DNA from 3 places in the Rhodococcus sp. CX genome. Region 2 is predicted to be linked to each of the others. Evidence: predicted binding sites of a transcription regulator. Region 2 holds the regulator's gene; each other region holds the start of a gene.
The links. The regulator HspR, encoded in region 2, represses chaperone genes until heat shock. The targets are predictions, from matches to a motif close to ANNTGAGTNNNNNNNACTCANNT.

Region 1: a site for HspR is predicted at 745-767, ahead of clpB (ATP-dependent chaperone ClpB). Genes of this name have one in related genera too.
Region 3: a site for HspR is predicted at 737-759, ahead of dnaK (molecular chaperone DnaK). Genes of this name have one in related genera too.

What each region holds. Positions count from the first base shown of each region.
Region 1 covers NZ_JADZGH010000206.1:54,134-56,402, forward strand. The annotation lists gene I0Q12_RS22380 (globin domain-containing protein) at 1-599, opposite strand, end outside; gene clpB (ATP-dependent chaperone ClpB) at 858-2,269, shown strand, end outside.
Region 2 covers NZ_JADZGH010000107.1:40,878-43,146, reverse strand. The annotation lists partial or broken gene dnaJ (molecular chaperone DnaJ) at 1-1,010, shown strand, start outside; gene I0Q12_RS11745 (heat shock protein transcriptional repressor HspR) at 1,010-1,417, shown strand; gene gabT (4-aminobutyrate--2-oxoglutarate transaminase) at 1,501-2,269, opposite strand, start outside.
Region 3 covers NZ_JADZGH010000053.1:2,855-5,123, forward strand. The annotation lists partial or broken gene I0Q12_RS32015 (hypothetical protein) at 1-421, opposite strand, end outside; gene dnaK (molecular chaperone DnaK) at 819-2,269, shown strand, end outside.

The DNA of each region.
Region 1 (2,269 bases), on a different contig from region 2:
TTCGGCGGGATCGCCGCGGACAGGTACCGCCACATCTGCGGGCGGTGCGGGGTCTGCACGCTCATGTACTGACCCGCGTGGTACGGGATGGGGGAGTCGGTCTCGAGCCGGATGATCGCCAGGTCCGGCATCACCCGTTCGTGGCCGACGACGGTCGCGCCCCACACGGCGGGCAGGTCGTCCTCCGCGGACGCGATGGCCATGGCGGCGACGAGCCGGCTGATGATCTCGCGCCAGGTGTGTTCGAGGGCGGCCGTCCACAGGATGAGCGGTGTGCACTCGCGGACCGCGACGAGCATCGCCGCCCCGGCCGCCCGGAAGTGCTCGGGTCGCACCCCGTACTTGCGGTGGTCACGGGCGAGCTGAGAGAGGAACGCCTCGACGACGGCGAAATCGCCGAGTCGGTTGACGGCCCACCCGACCGCGGTCGCGAACCGGTGCCGCATCGATTCCATGCCCGCCGGGAACAGCTCGCGCAGGGACGGGTTGTCCGCCCACAGTGCGGTATAGAACGCGGACGCGAACCGTTCGGGGCCGGTGGGGGTGGCGACGATCGACGCGAAACTGAGCTGGACACGGGCGATGGCGAAGGCCTCCACGCCACCCTCCCACGTGCTGTTCCTGCTGGTCGGCCGCCACTGTAGCCGTTCCTTGATCAATCGCGCCACCAACAGGTGACGTCCGACCGCGGCGGATAGCGCACACTGGAAGCGGGAGGGTGACGCAGATCACCGAAATTCCCAAACTTGAGTGGAACAAACTCAACTTTGGACCCGTTGATCACATCGAGTTCCCGCGGACGGTACTGCGGGCGTAAGAATTGATACGGACACACTCAAGAATGGAAGGGGCCCGTAGTGGACTCGTTCAATCCGACCACGAAGACCCAGGCTGCACTGACCGCTGCGCTCCAGTCGGCGTCCGCTGCGGGCAACCCGGAGATCCGACCTGCCCACCTGCTGGTGGCGCTGCTCGATCAGACCGACGGCATTGCCGCGCCGCTGCTCAAGGCCGTCGGCGTCGATCCCCTCGTCGTCCGGCGGGAGGCCGAGAACCTCGTCGACCGGCTGCCCAAGGCCAGTGGCGCGACCACCACACCGCAACTCGGCCGCGAGGCCGTCGCGGCGATGACCGCTGCCCAGCATCTGGCGACCGAGCTCTCCGACGAATACGTCTCCACCGAGCACGTCCTCGTCGGGCTCGCGAGCGGCGACTCGGACGTCGCCAAGCTCCTCGCCGGCCACGGTGCCACCCCGGCCGCGCTGCGCGAGGCGTTCACCGCCGTGCGCGGCACCGGCCGCGTCACCACCGCCGACCCGGAAGCGACCTACCAGGCGCTGGAGAAGTACTCGACGGACCTCACGGCCCGTGCCCGCGAAGGCAAGCTCGACCCGGTCATCGGGCGCGACAACGAGATCCGGCGCGTCGTGCAGGTGCTCTCGCGCCGCACGAAGAACAACCCGGTCCTCATCGGCGAGCCGGGCGTCGGCAAGACCGCCATCGTCGAAGGGCTCGCGCAGCGCATCGTCGCCGGCGACGTCCCCGAGTCATTGCGCGGCAAGACCGTCATCGCCCTGGACCTGGGGTCGATGGTCGCCGGCGCCAAGTACCGCGGCGAGTTCGAGGAACGCCTCAAGGCCGTCCTCGACGAGATCAAGCAGTCCGCCGGTCAGATCATCACGTTCATCGACGAGCTGCACACCATCGTCGGCGCGGGCGCCACCGGTGAATCCGCGATGGACGCCGGCAACATGATCAAGCCGATGCTGGCCCGCGGTGAGCTGCGGCTCGTCGGCGCGACCACCCTCGAGGAATATCGCAAGTACATCGAGAAGGACGCCGCCCTCGAACGTCGATTCCAGCAGGTGCTCGTCGGCGAACCGAGTGTCGAGGACACCATCGGCATCCTGCGCGGGCTCAAGGAGCGGTACGAGGTGCACCACGGCGTGCGCATCACCGACTCCGCGCTCGTCGCCGCCGCGACCCTCTCGGACCGGTACATCACCTCCCGGTTCCTGCCGGACAAGGCCATCGACCTCGTCGACGAGGCCGCGTCCCGGCTACGGATGGAGATCGACTCGCGTCCCGAGGAGATCGACACGGTCGAACGCATCGTCCGTCGCCTCGAAATCGAGGAGATGGCGTTGCAGAAGGAAACCGACGAGGCCTCGAAGGAGCGGCTCGAGAAGCTGCGCAGCGAACTCGCAGACGAACGCGAACGCCTCAACCAGCTCACCACCCGCTGGCAGAACGAGAAGGCCGCGATCGA
Region 2 (2,269 bases):
TCAAGGCGGTCAGCGAAGCGAACGCCGTGCTGTCCGACCCCGCCAAGCGCAAGGAGTACGACGAGACGCGGCGGCTGTTCGCGTCCGGCGGCGGTGGGTTCGGCGGCTTCCATCCCGGTGCCGGTGGCGGCTTCACCAGCACCAACTTCGACATCGGCGACTTGTTCGGCGGTGGCGCGGCCGACAGCGGACTGGGCGACCTGTTCGGTGGCCTGTTCAACCGTGGCGGTGCCGGCGGCACGACCCGCACGCGTCCCCGCCGCGGCGGCGACGTCGAAACCGAGACGACTCTCGACTTCCGCGACGCGGTGCAGGGCGTCACCGTGCCGTTGCGCATGACCAGCCCCGCGCCGTGCACCACCTGCCACGGCAGCGGCGCCGAGCCGGGCACGAGCCCGCGGGTGTGCCCGTACTGCAACGGCAGCGGGATCGTCTCGCGCAACCAGGGTGCGTTCGGCTTCTCGGAGCCGTGCGACGACTGCCGCGGCACCGGGTCGATCATCGACAGCCCGTGCAAGGACTGCCGTGGCACGGGCATCCAGAACCGGACCCGCACCATCACAGTGCGAGTGCCCCCGGGCATCAAGGACGGTTCCCGGATCCGGCTCGCCGGGCAGGGCGAGGCGGGACTGCGCGGCGCGCCGTCGGGCGACCTGTTCGTCACCGTGCACGTGCGTCCCGACAAGGTGTTCGGCCGTGACGGCGACGACCTGACCCTCGTATTGCCGGTCAGCTACGGCGAACTCGTTCTCGGGGCGACCGTGTCGGTGCCGACCCTCGACGGTCGCGTGGGTCTGAAGATCCCCCCGGGCACGGCCGACGGACGCGTGCTGCGCGTGCGCGGCCGCGGCGTACCCAAGCGCAGCGGTGGTGCCGGCGACCTGCTGGTCACCGTCAAGGTCGCGATCCCGCAGCATCTGGACGACCAGGCCATCGACGCCCTGCGTGTCTATCTGCATGCCGAAAAGAACAGCGGCTTCGATCCGCGTGAGGGATGGGCAGGTGCATGATGTCGGAACCGAGGCAGCCGCGTGGTCATTCTGGCGACCCGGACGCCCGCGTGTACGTCATTTCCGTGGCGGCGGAACTGGCCGGGATGCACGCGCAGACGTTGCGCAACTACGACCGGCTCGGCCTGGTCACGCCGCACCGCACCAGCGGTGGCGGTCGCCGGTACTCGCCGCGCGACGTCGAACTGCTGCGTGAGGTCCAGCGCCTGTCGCAGGACGAGGGCGTGAACCTGGCGGGCATCAAGCGCGTCATCGAACTGACCAACCAGGTCGAGGCTCTACAGCAGCGCGTCGCGGAACTGACCGCCGAGGTCGAGCAGCTGCGCAGCGCGCGCCGCGACCTCGTCCCGATTCCGCGCAGCAACGCCCTCGTGGTGTGGAAGCCGCGCCACCAGCGCGACTCCTGACCTCCGGGACACTACCGAATCCGATTGACGGGAACCGACACTCGGCTCGACCGGGGGACGGTTCCCGTCTGCGTCGGAGAGGGTTACACCGCCCGGACTGCGTCCTCGAGCACATCGAGCGCCTCGACGAGCAGTTCGTCGGGGATCACCAGCGGCGGCAGCAGTCGGATCACGTTGCTGTAGGTGCCGCACGTGAGCAGCACGACGCCCTGGGCGAGCGCGGCCGCGGCGACCGCAGCGGTCGCGACCGGGTTGGGTTCGCGACTTCCGGGCATCACGAACTCGATCGCGAGCATCGCCCCGCGCCCGCGCACCTCCCCGACGATGTCGCATTCGTCGGCCAGCGCCTGCAATCGCGGCACCGCGATGTCGGCGATGTGCCGGGCGCGGGCAGGCAGGTCGAGATCACGCATCCGGGCCAGTGTCGCGAGCGCCGCCGCGCACGCGATCGGATTGCCGCCGTAGGTACCGCCGAGTCCGCCGGGGTGCACGGCGTCGAGCAGGTCGGCGCGCCCGGTGACCGCCGCGAGCGGCAGGCCGCCCGCGATGCCCTTGGCGAGGGTCATCAGGTCGGGCACCACCTGTTCGTGCTCGCAGGCGAACCAGCTACCGGTGCGGGCGAAGCCGGTCTGCACCTCGTCGGCCACGAACACGACACCGTGGTCGCGTGCCCAATCGGCCAGTGCCGGAAGGAAACCGGGTGCGGGCACGATGAATCCGCCCTCTCCTTGGATCGGTTCGATCACGATCGCCGCGACGTTCTCCGCGCCCACCTGCTTCTCGATCAGCGTGACGGCGCGGCGCGCGGCCTGCTCACCTGTGACCGGGGTGCCGTCGTATCCGAGGCCTTCC
Region 3 (2,269 bases), on a different contig from region 2:
ACCGGGCGAGGTCGACGATCGTGCGCGCGGGTGAGGTGACCGCGGCCGCGCCGACGACGAATATCTCCTCGCGCGCGATCGGCGCCGGATGGACGTGGAGGTTGTCCGTCCGTCGTCCACCAGACCTCCGGTCGCGGGTGATGTGTATGCGGGACAGGTCGGGGTTCCACAGGTCGGCTCCGTGGAACAGTGCGGCGGTGACGTGGCTGAGCACCGCGTCCCAGCCGAGCGTGTGCTGCACGCATCGCGCTCGGACACGGTGCTTGGCGTCGTCGTCGAGTGCGTCGGCCTCGGAGCGGCGAAGGTACGCACCGGGCGCGACCGGAGTGAGAGCGCCACTGCGCAATGCCTGCCGCAGTTCGTCGGGGGTGATGCCGGAGGCGAGAAGATCGGATCGGTAGATCGGTGTCGGATCGGTCATGCCGGTCAGCGTGGCCGTGATCTCGGTGATTCGGGACGCTCCGATGGCGAATTGCCCAAATCTGTGGATCGAATAGGCGCCTGTGGATAACTCCGTCGCCGCAGCCGCCGACGGGGGAGACAGCGGCGCGATGCATGCCGCGCGCTGCTGTCTGGCGGTTGCGCGGCTGGCGGGGGCTAGGGGTGATCCGCGTCACGCACTGGAACAAATACGTGACGGTTGCGGTTAAACCCATCGACAAACCTGAGCGTGCCAGACTCAACTTGGGCTTGACTCCAGTCTCGGTGCGGGTGCAAGCTTGAGTCGGCTTCGCTCACTTGAGTCGAACAGGCTCAGGGTTAGGGCATGAAGGTCCGCGATGCAACGAGGTGTCGCGGCGAGACATTGGAGGAGAATTATGGCTCGTGCGGTCGGCATCGACCTCGGAACCACCAACTCGGTCGTTTCCGTTCTGGAAGGCGGCGAGCCCGTGGTGGTCGCGAACTCCGAGGGCTCCCGTACCACTCCGTCGGTCGTCGCGTTTGCGAAGAACGGCGAAGTTCTGGTGGGTCAGCCCGCCAAGAACCAGGCGGTCACCAACGTCGACCGCACCATCCGTTCCGTCAAGCGCCACATCGGCACCGACTGGACCGTCACCATCGACGACAAGAAGTACACGCCGCAGGAGATCAGCGCGCGCATCCTGATGAAGCTGAAGCGCGACGCCGAGGCGTACCTCGGTGAGGACATCACCGACGCCGTCATCACCGTCCCCGCGTACTTCAACGACGCACAGCGTCAGGCCACCAAGGAAGCCGGCACCATCGCCGGTCTCAACGTCCTGCGCATCGTCAACGAGCCCACCGCCGCGGCCCTCGCATACGGCCTCGACAAGGGCGAGAAGGAACAGACCATCCTCGTCTTCGACCTCGGTGGCGGCACGTTCGACGTGTCCCTCCTGGAGATCGGCGACGGCGTCGTCGAGGTCCGCGCGACCTCCGGCGACAACCACCTCGGTGGCGACGACTGGGACGAGCGCATCGTCAATTGGCTCGTCGACAAGTTCAAGGCGCAGAACGGCATCGACCTGACCAAGGACAAGATGGCCCTGCAGCGTCTGCGTGAGGCTGCGGAGAAGGCGAAGATCGAGCTGTCCAGCTCGCAGAGCACCTCCATCAACCTGCCCTACATCACGGTCGACGCGGACAAGAACCCGCTGTTCCTCGACGAGCAGCTCACCCGCGCCGAGTTCCAGAAGATCACCAGCGATCTCCTCGAACGCACCCGCGCTCCGTTCCAGCAGGTCATCAAGGACGCAGGCATCTCGGTCAGCGACATCGACCATGTCGTCCTCGTCGGCGGCTCGACCCGTATGCCCGCCGTCACCGACCTGGTCCGCGAGCTGACCGGTGGCCGCGAGCCCAACAAGGGCGTGAACCCGGACGAGGTCGTCGCCGTCGGCGCCGCCCTGCAGGCCGGTGTCCTCAAGGGCGAGGTCAAGGACGTGCTGCTCCTCGACGTCACCCCGCTGTCCCTCGGCATCGAGACCAAGGGTGGCGTGATGACCAAGCTCATCGAGCGCAACACCACCATCCCGACCAAGCGGTCCGAGACCTTCACCACGGCCGACGACAACCAGCCGTCCGTGCAGATCCAGGTCTTCCAGGGCGAGCGCGAGATCGCCGCGCACAACAAGCTGCTCGGCTCCTTCGAGCTCGGCGGCATCGCCCCGGCTCCGCGCGGTGTCCCGCAGATCGAGGTGACCTTCGACATCGACGCCAACGGCATCGTGCACGTCACCGCCCGCGACAAGGGCACCGGCAAGGAGAACACGATCAAGATCCAGGAAGGCTCCGGCCTCTCCAAGGA